3 regions of the Shewanella sp. VB17 genome follow, and region 3 is predicted to be linked to each of the others. Evidence: predicted binding sites of a transcription regulator. Region 3 holds the regulator's gene; each other region holds the start of a gene.

Region 1 (5,688 bases), 1.3 Mb from region 3:
CCAAGCTCCAGGTTGCTCCATCATGGAAATAAGGAGCTGTTAACTCTATATTTCTTAATGTTGGGACTTTAAATACGTGTTTATCTGCAGGGTTCCCGGTGACAGCAATTCGACCTACTGCTGGGTTTTTGGTGTTAAATGGCTTGATTAATCCCATTTTCATGTACAGGGTTCCACCGACAGCTGCACCGTTGTGGCAGCTGATGCAACCTTTAGTTTTGAACAGCTTATATCCAGTGATAGCGTCGGTCGTGATAGCTGACATGTCGCCTAATAAGTATTGATCAAAAGGACTATGTGGTGTTACAAGTGTTTTCTCAAATGCGGCTATGGCGTCAGTAATATTGTCGATATTAACTTGGCCATCAGGGTAGATATTTTTGAACTTTGTTTTGTAGTTGGGGATCGAGCTTATGGTTGATACAGCCATTGTGTGACTGAAGCTCATTTCCTTTGGGTTTTCGATGGGGCCGCCAGCCTGCTCTTTAAGATCTTTAGCGCGCCCATCCCAAAACTGGGCTAGACCATACACCGCATTTAATACCGTTGGAGAATTAATGGGCCCTTCTTGCCAATTATGACCAATCGAAGTGGGTAATGCATCGACGCCACCCATAGAGAGGTTATGGCAAGAATGACATGAGATAAAACCTGATTTTGAGAGTCTTGGTTCGAAAAAAAGCATCTTACCTAATTCAACTTTTTCTGGTTCTGTAATGAGCGCTGGTTTGATGATGTCAATGGGTTCTTTTGCTAGTACTGAAGAGGCACAAATTGAAGTGAATATGCCAAAGGCAAAAGAGTGAAGTAATTTCATAATAGACCTTAGTTTAAGATGTTCAATTCGATATTAAATCATCGATAAGAGCATGATATTAAGTGCTAATGTTTTTTCATAACGCGTTGTTTCGATTGTTACTATCGTATATTTAGATTGTTTTTTAGTGATTTAGATCACGGATAAAAAAATAAAATTCAGCTAGGTTTTTATATTATAAAGAGGCTTCCTTTCCGATTAATTTACTCACCAGACACCATTAAGCAGATAGATTGGCAGAATATGATCTCAGTCTCGTTCACTAAGCTTTCTTCATGTCAGATGATATCAGTCTTTTGTTGTATCAATTTCGAGCTATTTTTTATTTTATTTCATTTAACACAGTGTATTATTGTGAGGTGATGAGATAACTAATGGGTGGTAATATTTGGTGGTTTATTATCGGGAGATGATTTATATCGAGTGCGAAAATTCTTTAGTTTATGCAGATAAAAGTAAACTGATGATGATTATTTTTTTTCTGTTGGGGATATTTTGCACCAGTTTTTCAGCCAAACTTAATGCCGATACTTTACACTTAACCTCACTTCATTGGCCTCCTTATTCCAGTAGCCAATTAGCCAAACAAGGGGCAGTAATAGAGATCACACGTGCAGCCGTCAATGCGATGGGTCATGAACTGGTCGTGGATTTTTATCCTTGGAGTAGAGCGATCCGGTTAGTGAATAGAAATAACTCAAAATACAGTGGGTATCTACCTGAGTACCCTTTTCAATCCGATAAATTTGTGTTTTCAGATACATTGGGTATTAGTCCATTAGGATTGGTAGAGCAAAATTTACATCCTCTTAGTTGGTCCAAAGTGTCCGATCTTAATCAATATACTTTAGGTGTTGTTAAAGATTATGTGAATACCAGTGAACTTGATGACATGATTAAACATGGAATACAAAAGGTTGAAGTGGTTAATTCTGATGAGCATAACTTAACCAAAGTGGCCACAGCAAGAATAGACGCTGCTGTTATGGATATGCATGTGTTGCAGTTTTTACTTTTACAAGAAGAGTTAACGCCTCTGAGTAATCGAGTGCAAGTCAACAGAAAGATATTAGCCAATAAGCAGATGAAAATAGCCTTTGTGAATACAGTTAAAGGTCAATTTTGGCGTGATATTGTTAATGCAGGCTTAGCGAAAATAGATCAAGAGTCCATGTTGTCTGATTACATAGAAAGTGGAGGTAAAAAGTAGGCGTAGGGAAAAGTATTGTCTGCGGAGAGACTTCATCTGACGCTTGAGGTGAGCCAGATGAAGATGTGAAGTTAATCTCTAGCGACAACACGCTGCCCAATGGGAGTTAAACTTAGCATGGCTAACTTAAGATGCTGTAGACCAAATGGAATACCTATGATAGTAATAAAGCAGGCTAAAGCATGAGTAATATGCCCGATTGCTAGCCAGATCCCAAAAAGTAAAAACCAAATGATATTACCAATGGTTCCGAATGTTCCTGTTCCTATGTCTTCGTTGCCTGTGAGCTTTTTTCGGTTCATGCTGTCTTGACCAAATGGCCAAAATGTCATTTCACCTATCACAAAGCAGGCTTTTGCGAATGGAATACCGATAATGCTGATATAACAGAGTAAACCTGCCAGCCACCATGCTAGCCCCATCACAAAACCACCAAGAACAAACCAAGCTATGTTAAATATCAAACGTAATACTGCCATTAATGGCTCCTAATAAAGGGTGAGGCTCATAAGAAAGAGCATAAATCAGTGTCGATTTATATAGTATGCTATTTCCATGCCAATATTTTATCATATTGTAAGTATTAGGTTTTATTGTATTTGTGTTTACGTTAATGGTCATAAATACTGATAGTTAGTTATTTTACTCAAGGGTTATCAAGTGATAGCATTCACTTGATATAAGGTTTGGAGTTTATTTCTACATGAAGCTTAGTAATACACCAGTTGAGTCAATACGTATATTTGGTAGAGAAATTTTTATTAAACGTGACGATCTTCTTCATCCTGAGTTTTCTGGTAATAAGGCGCGTAAATTTGCATATTTTCTAGCCCACGATTTTCCTGAGACAACCAAACTTATTGGTTATGGCTCACCGCAAGCAAATTCTCTCTACTCGATGTCGGCATTGGCTAAAATAAGAGGTTGGCATTTAGATTTTTATGTTGATCATATTGCTGCACACATTAAGACGCAAACCCAAGGGAACTATGTTGCAGCCTGTGAGAACGGCGCTAATGTGATCGATCTTAGTGAGCGGTTGGACAGAGAGGGACGCACGAGTGAGCAGTATATAAAGGAGTCTGTATTAATCAATGAATCCAATGCATTATTTATCCCAGAAGGAGGCCGTTGTGAGTATGCTGAATTTGGTATTGTTCAATTGGCAAAAGAAATTATCGACTGGGCAGTCCATACTGCTCAATTTGATTTAACTGTTTTCCTTCCTTCAGGGACGGGTACTACAGCGCTTTTTTTGAATAAACACTTTATTGAATCAGGTGTGGATATTCGAGTATTGACGTGTGCTTGTGTTGGTGGAAATGATTATTTGAAGCAACAATTTAGCGAGCTTTCTCAGATAACCAGCTTTTATCCGGAGATCGTGCCTCTGCCTAAAAAGTATCATTTTGGTAACTTGTACCGTGAGTGTTACGACATGTGGAACAGTGTTAGTAAGCAAGGAATAGTGTTTGATCTTTTATATGATCCTGTAGGCTGGCTGGCATTGGAAGAATACTTGAAAAAAGGTAATAAACTATCATCTATTTTGTATTTACATCAGGGAGGCTTATTAGGGAATAGCAGTATGTTACCTCGGTATAAACGTAAGTTTGGGTAAATGCGTATGCTAGGGATTAATGGGTTGAGTTTATATCAATGGGATATTTTGCTGTTTTTACCAGTTGGTCAGGCTAAGTATCTGTGACATTGATACGGCCTAGACCAAAGGTAGGTGCTGCTTAGATGCTTAATAGCCAACGTAATGAAAGTCGGTCCTATTTATTACTCGATACTGATAAGAGGAGAGTATCGAAGTGCATCATTAACCTTACTACTTACTACTTACTACTTACTACGTTTTTATATTCCAGATTTACTTATTGCTCGAAAGCAACCATTTCATAAAAGTTAATGCTTCAGTACGTTTAGAAAATGTTTGTCTATTTTTCCCAAGGCTATCGGTAAATGCGATAGAAGACTTGTTTAGAGAAATAGAGTTAACTGGAAAATTTACAGTGATCTCGTGACCATTCATGTTGTACGACATATGTCATACTCCTTTTTTATGCTGCATTTTTAGCAGCGGGTATGTAACTATAATATATCCTTAGCATTTTTGCGAAAGACGAATTTCAGATTTTTTGAGACTAGTAGTTTCAGCAAATCAATCAAGACTGTTGTTAATCGATAAATGTTGTTTTTTCTTGTCACATTTAAGGTGTTAATAACATTGATTCAGTCAAATTTAACCATAATAGTATGACAATAATATGACTAATATTTTAGATTCTACCAGGTGTGTTAATATTTTTGCGGGTATTGACGAGAGGAGTCAAACAAGAAGCAAACTACTTACATTAAGGTTACTAAAAATCAGCACTTATTATATCGCCGATTATGTTAATGTCAATGTTTATTTTAGGTGTGATTGATGTTCTTAAATCATGCTTTTCACCTACTCTCGCATCGGCTAATTCTCCCTTTGTATTCGATGTTACTTACGATAATTAATCTGTAGCATTCAATTTAATGATGATAGATGTCGCAGAATTATTCCAGTTACGCTGATAACTGCTAGTATTTAATTATCGCTTGATGAGTGATAGTGACTAATGGATTTTTATTGCAGCAGTCACTAAGTTTAGGTGTGCTTTAGTGACTATCATTAACACGCATTATTGTCAGAGACGTGACGTTCCTTATTTTCTGAGAGTTGTATTATGGCAAAAGTACTCGATTCAGTAGACCAACGTACCAAGCTTGTAGGTGAAAACCGTTTAGAACTTCTATTATTTCGTATTAATGCGACTCAAGTTTTTGCAATTAATGTGTTTAAAGTCAAAGAGGTTGTCGATCTTCCTCCGTTAAGTTCTTTACCTGGGAGCCATTGTCATATCTCAGGGGTCGCGAATATTCGTGGAACGTCTATCCCTGTGATTGACCTCAGGGGAGCGATTGGCTTTTCAGCAATGGAAAATGAACAAGATCGTAATTTGATCATTACTGAATATAATCGCAGTATTCAGGGGTTTATGGTTGGTAAAGTTGAACATATTGTCAACATGACTTGGAGTGATATTTTACTTCCACCTAAAACAGCAGGCAAGAATCACTATCTCACAGCGATATGCCGAGTAGAGATTGATGATCACCTAAAGATGGTATCAATTATCGATGTAGAAAAAGTACTGGCTGAGATCTTAGATTATGATATAAAACTGTCAGAAGGTATATTGGATGAAACACTGGCTAAAGAAATGGTTGGTCGTAAGATATTGATTGCTGATGATTCATCGACAGCTCGTCGGCAGATTAAAGAGACGTTAGTTCCCTTAGGTATTGAAATAATAGAAGTGTCAGATGGCTTGCAGGCGCTTCAGTTGTTACAAAGTTGGTGCGATGATGGTAGGTCCGTTGTCGATGAAATTTTACTGTTGATCACCGACGCTGAAATGCCAGAAATGGATGGCTATAAACTGACTTCTGAAATACGCAGTGATGCACGAATGAGTGGTCTCTTTGTTGCTTTACATACCTCACTGAGCGGAAGCTTTAATGATGCTATGGCAGAAAAGGTAGGGTGTAACCGATTTATTTCTAAATTCCAGCCAGATTTATTAGTCGGGTTAGTACAAGATCGTTTAAGGGAGCACAAAGA
Region 2 (5,688 bases), 2.7 Mb from region 3:
CTTTAGCTCAGGCCCAATTAAAACCACGGGTCGCGATCTCGATATTGCTATTAAAAATAGTGGTTGGATTGCGGTTCAAGGTGCTGACGGTGGTGAGGCTTATACTCGCTCTGGTAGTTTAAGTTTTGACACTTCTGGTTTGTTACGTAACGACAGAGGTAATCCTATTATGGGAGATTCAGGTCCGATTGTTTTACCTTTACCCATAGATAAAGTGTTGATATCACAAGATGGTATTATCTCCGTTAGGCCTCTAGGTTCGACAGCTGAAGTGATTGAAGAAGTTGGCCAAATTAAAATGGTCAATCCAGGTGATGAAAATATGATGAGGGGCGCCGATGGTCTCTTTAGGCTGACATCGGGTGAAGATGCCCCTGCAGATCCATTTGTTGCGTTAGAAAGTGGAGCTGTAGAGGGAAGTAATGTCAATGCTGTCAATGAAATGGTGTCTCTAATTAGCATTCAACGTCAATTTGAGATGCAAGTTAAAATGATGAAAACCGCAGAAGAGATGGATAAAGCATCTGCTTCACTTATACGCATTAGTTAGGAGGTTATACTATGCATCCGGCACTATGGATAAGTAAGACTGGGCTAGACGCTCAGCAAACCGATATTTCAGTGATTTCTAATAATGTGGCTAACGCCAGTACTGTTGGTTATAAGAAGAGTCGTGCTGTTTTTGAAGATCTTTTATACCAAACGGTCAATCAAGCTGGGGGGGTAAGTGCGTCAAACACTAAATTGCCTAATGGGTTAAATATCGGAGCGGGAACTAAAGTGGTTTCGACTCAGAAGATATTTACTCAAGGTAATATGCTTACCACGGACAATTCATTGGATTTAATGGTTGAGGGACCTGGTTTTTTTGAAATACAGTTACCTGATGGCACAACATCTTATAGTCGCAATGGGCAGTTTACCTTGGATGATAGTGGGCAAATTGTTACATCTGGATCTGGTTATGTGCTGCAACCTGCGATCACTATTCCTGATAATGCAACAGCAATTACTGTTTCTGCAGAAGGAGAGGTGTCAGTCAAAACTGCGGGGGTTGCAGAGAGTCAAGTTGTGGGCCAGTTAAGCATGTCTGATTTTATTAATCCAAGTGGGTTAGACCCAATGGGGCAAAATTTATATACCGAAACTGGCGCAAGTGGTACACCGATTCAGGGGACGGCATCCTTAGATGGGATGGGAATTATTCGCCAAGGTGCGCTAGAAACATCGAACGTGAACGTTACCGAAGAGCTGGTTAATTTGATTGAGAGCCAACGTATTTATGAGATGAATTCCAAGGTGATCTCTGCCGTTGATCAAATGCTGTCCTATGTTACTCAGAATTTATAGGGGCAAGTCATGAATAAGTATTTGTTATTGGTCGCATCAGTCATGGTGCTTATCACGGCATTAACAGGCTGCATGTCAACAAGGGAGAAGCCCATTGCTGATGATCCTTATTATGCACCTGTTTATCCAGAGGCCCCGGCAACGAAAATAGCCGCAACAGGATCTATGTATCAGGCAAGCCAGTCATCAAGCCTTTATTCTGATATTAAGGCGTTGAAAGTTGGAGACATCATTACCGTCATGTTGATGGAGGAGACACAGGCCACCAAAAGCGCCAAAAATGAGATTAAAAAAGGCACGGACTTAACCTTAGATCCTATTTATGCACTTGGGGCCAACATGTCAATTGGTGGTAACCCCATTGATTTTAGATACAATGACAGTATGAATACTAAGCGTGAGTCTGATGCCGATCAGAGTAATAGTTTATCAGGCAGTATCTCTGCCAATGTCATGCAAGTATTGAATAATGGTAATTTGGTGATCCGTGGTGAAAAATGGATAAGCATTAATAATGGAGATGAATTTGTTCGCCTTACAGGGATTGTTCGTTCGCAAGATATTCGTCCTGATAATACTATCGATTCCCCTAGAGTCGCCAATGCTCGTATTCAATATAGTGGCACGGGTACCTTTGCAGATGTTCAAAAAGTGGGCTGGTTTAGCGCTTTCTTTATGGGCAGCTGGTGGCCTTTTTAAGAAGGAATCAAGATGAAAATTAACAGATATTATTTGTTTATCTTATTATGGGTTTCTGCTGTCAGCCAAGCAGAGCGGATTAAAGATATTACCAATGTGCAAGGCGTGCGGAGTAATCAGTTAATTGGTTATGGACTTGTGGTTGGTTTGCCAGGTACAGGTGAAAAAACGAGTTATACAGAACAAACCTTTAAAACCATGCTAAAAAACTTCGGGATTAATTTACCGGATAATTTAAGACCCAAAATTAAAAATGTAGCCGTTGTGGCAGTTAGTGCCAAAATGCCAGCCTTTATCAAGCCAGGTCAAGGTCTTGACGTAACAGTATCGAGTTTAGGTGAAGCCAAGAGTTTGCGGGGAGGAACCTTGTTGCAGACCTTTCTTAAAGGCGTTGATGGGAATGTATATGCCATTGCTCAAGGGAGTATGGTCGTGAGTGGCTTTAGTGCCGAAGGACTCGATGGCTCTAAAGTGATTCAAAATACCCCCACTGTGGGGCGTATTCCTAATGGGGCTATTGTAGAAAGAACAGTGGTCACGCCATTTTCTACAGGTGATCACTTGACGTTTAATTTACACCGTGCTGATTTTTCAACAGCAAAAAGGCTTGCTGATACCATTAATGAACTCCTTGGTCCTGGAATGGCAAGAGCGCTTGATTCGGCTTCGGTACAAGTGAGTGCGCCAAGAGATGTGTCGCAACGAGTGTCTTTTCTGGCCACCCTTGAGAACCTTCATGTTGAGCCCGCATCAGAGTCAGCCAAAGTGATTGTTAACTCACGTACTGGAACCATCGTGGTGGGCAAAGATGTTCGTCTACTACCCGCCGCGGTCACACATGGCGGGTTGACGGTGACGATTGCTGAAGCGACTCAAGTATCACAGCCTAACGCATTGGGTGGTGGACAAACTGTGGTGACAGCCGAGAGTACCATTGATATAAATGAAGAAGACAGTAGGATGTTTATGTTCAATCCAGGCACCACACTTGATGAACTCGTCAGGGCGGTTAACTTGGTTGGTGCGGCACCATCAGATGTGTTGGCTATTTTAGAAGCGCTAAAAGTGGCAGGTGCTTTACACGGTGAACTTATCATTATTTAACCGCTATCGACATGATTCATTGTTCTGTCAAAATTGACTGCTTAGTATATGGCTAACCAGTCAATTTTTTTGGCTAAATAGACATCAATTCAGTTCAATTACCCTCTTAATTTTGACAATTGGTACGTGCTTTGCATTGTTTGTTATCACTAGGCGAATACTGCCTGATTATTGTCGCGATTATTGGAATCGATTATGGAAAAGCTGTCAAACTCATCTCACTTTTTGGACATTGCAGGCTTAGATTCGCTTAGATCTAAAGCTCAAAAAGATGATAAGGCTGCGTTGAAAGAGGTGGCTCAGCAGTTTGAGAGTATTTTTGTACAAATGCTGATGAAAAGTATGCGTGATGCCAATGCCGCTTTTGAATCTGACAATCCAATGAATAGTCAATACACCAAGTTTTACGAACAAATGCACGATCAACAAATGTCCGTCAATCTATCAGATAAAGGCATGTTAGGGCTGGCTGATTTGATGGTGCAACAGCTATCTCCTGAGACAAGTAAGATCACCCCCGCATCAGTACTGCGCGGTAATGCAAATTTACCCGATGGTATTGAGCAAGCTATGGTGCTCAATCGCGCGACAACTAAAGAGCCTCAGATAGCCCTTCAACCAGGGAGGGGGAAGCAAGTGGCAAGTGATCAGCTGCAGACTATTTTGGTCGGCAAGCCATTGCCGTCAGAAGCGCCGATATCGAATATGAAGTTTACTGACCGACATGACTTCGTCACTAAACTGTACCCTCATGCAAAAAAAGCCGCTGCAAGATTAGGCACGCAAGCTGAAGTCTTGATTGCTCAATCAGCGCTTGAGACTGGATGGGGACAGAAAATGGTTCAGAGAACCGATGGAGACTCAAGTAATAACTTATTCAATATTAAGGCTGATCATCGCTGGAAAGGTAATAAGGTAGCAGTTAAAACACTCGAATATGAACAAGGTGTTGCGGTGCAACAAAGAGCCAATTTTCGAGTTTATGATGATATTAAACAAAGTTTTGATGACTTTGTGGGCTTTATTTCTGACGGACCACGTTATCAAGATGCGATGAAAAAAGTGGCTCAACCCAATGAATTTATTCAGGCGTTACAAGATGCAGGTTATGCAACCGATCCTAAATATGCCACTAAGGTCATTAAGGTCATGAAAATGCTTTCTTCAGAGCTGAAAATGGGATTATCTGGAGGAGAGAAATGAATATCTTGATTAACAATATCCAGCAGTTTAGGAGCGTCAGCTAATGGCTTCAGATCTTCTTAATATTGCCCGTTCAGGCGTACTGGCAGCTCAGTCACAGTTAGCGGTGACCAGCAATAATATCACCAATGTAAATACTCAGGGTTATCATAGACAAGTGGCAGAGCAAGTCAGTCTTGATCATCAGCGTTTAGGCAGTAATTTTTATGGTGCTGGCACCTATATCTCAGATGTAAAACGTATCTACAACCATTATGCAGAAAGGGAGTTACGTATAGGGCAAACGAGCGTGAGTGAAGCACAAGCAACTCACACTAAATTAAATGAGATGGATCAGTTGTTTTCGCAAATTGGTAAATCCATTCCTCAAGGATTGAATGACTTATTTTCTGGATTAAACAGTTTAGCGGATATTCCAGATGATCTGGGTATAAGAGGCAATGTGTTAGGGGCTGCAGATCAGTTAGCGATTAGTTTGAATCAGATGCAATCTCATTTAGATGGGCAAATGAAACAAACCAATGATCAAATTGTAGGGATCACTGAACGGATTAATGAAATAGGTAAAGAGTTAGGGCATATCAATGAAGAGTTGATGAAGTTTCAAGGTGAAGACATGGGACTCTTGGACAAACAAGATGCACTTATTCAGGAGCTGAGTCAGTATTCTCAAGTCAATGTGATCCCGTTAGACACCGGCGCCAAGAGTATTATGCTAGGGGGTGCAGTGATGTTAGTTTCTGGTGAAGTGTCCATGTCTATTGGCACAACAACAGGAGATCCTTATCCAGAAGAGCTTAGAGTGACCAGCTCTATCGCTGGGGTAACACTTATCATAGATCCTATCCAAATGGGGGGGCAACTTGGTGCTTTAGTTGAGTTTCGCGATGAAACTCTAGTGCAAGCTCAATTAGAAGTAGGACAATTGGCTTTAGGTGTTGCTGATGCATTTAATCAAGCCAATGCTCAAGGTTTTGATCTTAATGGCGAGATGGGGCAAAACATATTTACCGATATTAACGATGCTGCGATGTCATTTGGTCGAGTCGGTTCTTTTGGCAATAATGTAGGTACAGCAAACCTTAGGGTTAATATCGATGACAGCTCTGTATTAACGGGTGAGCGTTACGAGCTGACTTTTACTGCGCCGGCAACATATGACCTCGAAGATATGACCACCGGTGTCGTCACGCCTTTAACATTAAATGGTACTCAGCTTGATGGAGGGGATGGTTTTTCTATTCATATCGATTCAGGTTCATTTGTTGATGGTGATAAATTTGCCATTCGACCATCATCAAGAGCAGCTGCTGGCATTAACGTGATCATGAC
Region 3 (5,688 bases):
CAGGTTTTCAATCTGCCAAATAAACTTATTCACTGTCGGTTGTTGACTTAAGAAAAGCTGCACAGGTTCATCGAGTCCCGTCATTGGTCTGAGATCGGGTTCCCAATGTGGATTCGGTAAAAATCGGACATCAAACATGAAATCCGCTTCTACTGGCATGCCATATTTAAATCCAAAAGATTCAAAGTTGATCACCAACTCTTTATCTACGTAACCTAATAAAATTTCTCTTATTTTATTATTCAGATCATAAATATTGAGATTTGAGGTATCGATATAATGATCAACCAGTTTAGAGACGGGCTCCAATAATACTCGTTCTTGATCTATGGCCTCCTTTAGTGATGTTTTACTTCTCGATAGCGGGTGGAGGCGACGAGTTTCACTGTAACGTTTAAGCAGAATATCATCTCTAGAATTGAGAAAAAAACTTAACAGTTCAGTGCCCTCAGGTAACTTTGAAAGTTGTGTCTTTAATTCAGTCTCGTGTATATTACGAACATCTACGCTAATAGCGACAAGCTCAGTGCTTCCTTTGAGCTGTTCAAGTAACTTGTCCATCAATGTTAGAGGAAGATTGTCGACACAGTAGTAGCCTAGATCCTCCAATACCCTAAGGACAACAGATTTACCCGATCCGGAACGGCCGGATACCATAACCAGTTTCATTGTGTTATCACCTGATAAAGTTCTGATCCATCTTGTGTTTTTCGTAATTGTTTTAAAATTACTTTATCGTTCAGTTTCTGCGCCATAGCAGACAAGGTGCTTAAGTGCTGTTCACATTGATCAGCAGGCACTAGTAGTGCAAATAATATATCTACCGGCTGATTATCAATTGAATCAAAAGGGATTGGCTCCTCGCATTTAATAAATACTGCAACGGGGTGACTAATATTGGTTAACCTTCCATGTGGAATCGCTATACCATTACCTATACCTGTGCTGCCCATTTTCTCTCTCGTTAAAAGACTTTCAAAAATCTCTTGAGAGGAAAGGCTAGGGTACTGGGCAGCAATAAGATCGCTGATGAGTTCCAGTACTTTTTTCTTACTGCCCGGAGTGGCGCAAGTTGTGCACTCCGGCTGCAGGATGGTACTTAATTCCATGGTTAATGTTTTATTTGCTTCTCTTTGTGTTTAATAACCTGACGGTCGAGCTTATCTATCAGGGAGTCGATTGCAGTATACATGTCAGTGTGTTCTGAGGTTGCAAAAACTTCACCACCAGCAAGGTGGAGTTTAGCCTCTGCTTTCTGCTGCATTTTCTGAACATTTAAAATAACGTGCACATTATTGATCTGATCGAAATGTCGTTCAAGCTTTGAAAATTTTTCTTCAATATATTGACGTAATGATTTAGTAATTTCAATGTGATGCCCAGTGACGTTTATTTGCATAGAAATACTCCTCCAGTTTCGATTATGTTAAAATGTGCTCGTTACCTTGAGGTGAATATTGCTATTTATGCATTAAATAATATGCCTAAATGATTAACCTCAATATGTTAATTCTCTATAAACTCTTTCTTTGATTTGATGGCGGGATTAGCATCGCTTCTCGATACTTGGCGATGGTTCGTCTCGCTACCTTGATACCTTGATCAGCTAATAATAGTACCATTTTACTATCACTTAATGGCTTTTGCTGATTTTCTGCTGCAACTAGCTTTTTAATAAAGGCGCGAATCGCGGTTGATGAACATTCGCCACCATCATCAGTCCCCACGTGGCTTGAGAAGAAATATTTTAGCTCAAATATGCCTTTAGGAGTGTGCATATATTTTTGCGTTGTGACACGAGATATAGTCGATTCATGCATTTCGACTTCTTCAGCTATGTCATTTAACACCATAGGTTTCATCGCTTCTTCACCGTATTCAAAGAAGCCTTGTTGGAACTTAACAATACAGTTAGAGACTTTAAGAAGAGTCTCATTTCGACTTTCTATACTTTTGATAAACCACTTGGCTTCTTGTAAGTGTCCACGGATAAATTGACTATCGACTTGACTCTTAGTACTGCGAGCCATGGAAGCATAATGTTGATTAACATTTATTTTTGGCATGTGATCTGGGTTTAGCTCGACGACCCAGCGACCTTTCTTCTTCGTAACAGTGACATCGGGGATAACATACTCATCACGGCTTCGTGTAATGGCAAGCCCAGGGCGCGGTGTTAGTGTTTGGATCAACGCTATTGCTTGTCTTAAATCATCTTCTTTTAATTTTGTTTTTCGCATTAAGAGGCGGAAGTCTCGACCTGCGATGAGATCTAAATATTCCTTAATCAGTAACCTAGCATTGTCTATATGAGGAGTCGTATCAGCATACTGAGCGAGCTGGATAAATAGACATTCACTGAGATCGCGAGCTGCGACGCCAATAGGATCAAAATGTTGCACACGCTTAAGCACGGCTTCAATCTCATCAAGCTCTATGTCAGGATCACCCATCGCTTCTAATATATCGTCAGTACTTTGTGTGAGGTAACCACGTTCATCAATCGCATCGATAATGGCAGTAGCAATAGCCAAGTCATTATCAGAAAAAGGGGTTAAATTTTTTTGCCACTCAAGATGCTCATATAACCCTTCACTGGTTTCGCCTTGAAAAGGAAGGTCATCATTACGCATGGCCCCTGAACTGGAGTTTTGGCTGGCGGTGTAAACCTCATCCCAGGTTGTGTCCATAGGCAGGTCTTCAGGCATAGAATCCTGAGTGAGGGCATCGGACGTGTCAAGCGTGGAGTTATCTTTTTCAGCTTCAGTGTCAGTATCGGCAGTGTTGTTTAAATCTGATTCATTGTCGTTTTTTACATTGGCTTGTTCTTCATCCAACTCAAGTAGCGGATTTGAATCTAATGCTTGCTGGATCTCTTGTTGTAGTTCCAGTGACGACAGCTGCAAGAGACGAATAGCCTGTTGTAGCTGAGGAGTCATGGTTAACTGTTGACCCATTTTTAGCTGGAGTGACGCTTTCATGTACTGCTATTCCCTTCTTGGTACTGATAAAATGAGAAAGCCTGCTGGAGTTATGTGTGGAGTTCATCTCCCTAAATACACTGCATTAGTATCACTCATGATGTTATTTGATACGTATTTATTAGCGTAAATCTCTCCTTTGATTAACTATAGCTTGAATTGCTCACCTAAGTACACTGCTCGAACTTGTTGATTGTCTAAGATTTCAGCAGGCGTTCCTTCGGCAATTAAATTTCCGTGACTGACAATGTATGCATGTTCACAAACGTCTAATGTTTCTCGTACGTTGTGATCTGTAATGAGTACCCCTAAACCGCGACTCTTGAGTTGTAAAATAATTTTTTTTATATCAATAACAGAAATAGGATCGACACCTGCAAAAGGCTCATCAAGTAAAATAAACTTTGGATTGGCTGCTAATGCTCTCGCGATTTCTACTCGTCTTCTTTCACCACCAGAGAGTGTCATGCCTTGGCTATCGCGAATATGGGTAATGTGAAACTCTTCAAGAAGGTGCTCTAATTGCACTTCACGTTCATTACGATTAAGTTCTTTTCGAGTTTGTAATACGGCCATAATATTGTCTCGAACAGACAGTTTTCTAAAAATACTGGCCTCTTGCGGTAGATAACCTATGCCTTTGCGGGCGCGAAGATGGATAGGATCTAAAGTGAGATCATCATCATTAATGAATATCCGGCCTTTATCACTTTGCACCAGTCCTACGACCATATAAAAAGTGGTTGTTTTCCCGGCGCCATTTGGGCCTAATAGCCCGACAATCTGACCTGTTTTAACACGTAAACTCACATCTTGTACTACGGCTCTATTTTTATAACTTTTAGCAAGATTGATTGCTTTTAATGTCAAATCTTTCATTCTTGTTCCTGACTGTTTAATGCCGGGTCAATGGGGTCAATTGGCTGCTCAGGTTTGGTTTGAGGTTTAGATTCTTGTTGGTAATTTTCAGGTCGGATGATGGTGATCACCCGTTCATCGCCTGTGCTTTTCGCGATGAGTTTTTGTTCGGCGAGATTATATAAGATCTGATCGCCTGTGACCTGACTTCCATCTTGCTCGAGCGTAGCATTACCGTTCAAAGTTAGGGTACGCTTAGATAGCTCATAGCGGATTTCTTGTGCATTTGCCGATGCAGGTTTGCCGTCTTCCATTATCTGTGAGTAGGTTGCCGGATTGCCGCTCGCGATTAAAATACGTCCGCTGGTGCCTTCTTCAGTGAAAGCCCGCAGTTTATCAGCATTAATTTTGACAGAGCCTTGTGTGACTTCAACTGGGCCATTAAATATAATTTGATTATTTTTTATATCTGCTTCCTGACTTGCTGCAGATATTTTGACTTCCTGTGTTAAATCATTGACTTTTGCTAAATTAGGAGTGCTGATAAAGCAGAGTAAAGCTGTTATTATACTGATATTTTTTTTCATAAAGCCCTTCAATTTGACGATGTTAATGATGCGTGTGTCGTCCGGTTTTACGGTGACAAAATGATCGCCATCACTGTGGTTCATAGGTGCCATGAACTTGACTGGTTAATGTTACAATTTCAGCATTGAGGTCGCCATATAAACCTAATCCTTCAATGACAAAGTCACTACCGGTAATATAAACTTTTCTATCTGATACCATCATTCTCGTATTGAGATCTAACTCTAGATAGCTGGTGGTGACAGTCTGTATTGGTTCTTTAGTATCTATGGCGTTGATAATCACATTATCCTCGAGTATGACTTTACCTGAGTTTTTATTCATTATGCCCTTAGCTGACTGAACTTGCCATTGAGCTTGGCCTTGGCCTTTCTCGGGGTAAATCAGGTATATTGGTTCAGTAAATAGGGTGGTATTATTATCTTCGTAGTGTTCCATATGTTTGGCGCTGAGTCGATTACTGACTAAACCTAATTCATTATATTGAACGCTTTTTATGTTATCTACAATGTAATCTGGTCGAGATTGCGCATCAAGAGTTAACTCGGTATTTCCTCGTTTCAACTGTACCTGCCAGTAAAGCAATAGCGCGGTGCCAAAAAAGACGGTAATGGCCAGAGTCACTCTATTCATATGCTCATCCCATGAGCAGTTTCGAATTTATTTTGGCTCAGAAGTAAGAGATCAGTCAATTCACGTAATGCACCATGACCTCCTATAATATGAGTAATAAAATCGACATTTTGTTTGACATAAGGGTGACCATCAGCAACACAGACTGATAATCCAACTTGTTTCATCACCGGTAAGTCGACCATGTCATCTCCAATATAAGCGACTTCTTCAGGAGTCACATTGTGAAGTGATAATAGTGCTTGATAGGGGACTAGTTTGTCATCAATCCCTTGATAAATATGAGAAATACCTAATGCACTCATTCGTTCTTCAACTATTTTTGACTTTCTTCCTGTAATAATAGCGACGGATATACCACTGGTGAGCAAAGATCTAATGCCATAACCATCACGAGTATGAAATGTTTTGAGCTCATCACCAGTGTTACTCATATAGACTAAACCATCTGAAAATACGCCATCGACATCGCAGATGAGCAGTTTAATTTTGCTCGCTTTGATCCAAATATTATCCTCTATAGGACCATAAAAGCCTTGATGTGCCATATTTAATCATCTCCATTGTCGCTTTGCATTAGTGAAGCTGCTCATCTTTATCTAAGCTGACTCCATGTAAGGGGAAATCC

Evidence for each region. Region 3 encodes sigma-54, which starts transcription at its own class of promoters, with help from an activator protein. Its sites were predicted from a motif close to GTTGGCACGNNNNTNGNNT; they were not measured.
Region 1: HQQ94_RS14780 (YccF domain-containing protein) is a predicted target of sigma-54. The motif match lies at 2,572-2,590, and genes of this name have one in related genera.
Region 2: flgJ (flagellar assembly peptidoglycan hydrolase FlgJ) is a predicted target of sigma-54. The motif match lies at 3,272-3,290, and genes of this name have one in related genera.

Annotation. Positions count from the first base shown of each region.
Region 1 covers NZ_JABRVS010000001.1:3,442,722-3,448,409, reverse strand. Annotated here, with positions in the region: gene HQQ94_RS14790 (cytochrome-c peroxidase) at 1-817, opposite strand, end outside; gene HQQ94_RS14785 (ABC transporter substrate-binding protein) at 1,281-2,027, shown strand; gene HQQ94_RS14780 (YccF domain-containing protein) at 2,099-2,506, opposite strand; gene HQQ94_RS14775 (1-aminocyclopropane-1-carboxylate deaminase/D-cysteine desulfhydrase) at 2,731-3,648, shown strand; gene HQQ94_RS14770 (hypothetical protein) at 3,904-4,077, opposite strand; gene HQQ94_RS14765 (chemotaxis protein CheV) at 4,751-5,688, shown strand, end outside.
Region 2 covers NZ_JABRVS010000001.1:2,034,066-2,039,753, forward strand. Annotated here, with positions in the region: gene flgF (flagellar basal-body rod protein FlgF) at 1-550, shown strand, start outside; gene flgG (flagellar basal-body rod protein FlgG) at 562-1,350, shown strand; gene flgH (flagellar basal body L-ring protein FlgH) at 1,360-2,049, shown strand; gene HQQ94_RS08755 (flagellar basal body P-ring protein FlgI) at 2,062-3,153, shown strand; gene flgJ (flagellar assembly peptidoglycan hydrolase FlgJ) at 3,349-4,356, shown strand; gene flgK (flagellar hook-associated protein FlgK) at 4,400-5,688, shown strand, end outside.
Region 3 covers NZ_JABRVS010000001.1:4,697,172-4,702,859, reverse strand. Annotated here, with positions in the region: gene rapZ (RNase adapter RapZ) at 1-669, opposite strand, end outside; gene ptsN (PTS IIA-like nitrogen regulatory protein PtsN) at 666-1,109, opposite strand; gene hpf (ribosome hibernation promoting factor) at 1,112-1,399, opposite strand; gene HQQ94_RS20250 (RNA polymerase factor sigma-54) at 1,515-2,981, opposite strand; gene lptB (LPS export ABC transporter ATP-binding protein) at 3,129-3,860, opposite strand; gene lptA (lipopolysaccharide transport periplasmic protein LptA) at 3,857-4,426, opposite strand; gene lptC (LPS export ABC transporter periplasmic protein LptC) at 4,497-5,060, opposite strand; gene kdsC (3-deoxy-manno-octulosonate-8-phosphatase KdsC) at 5,057-5,608, opposite strand.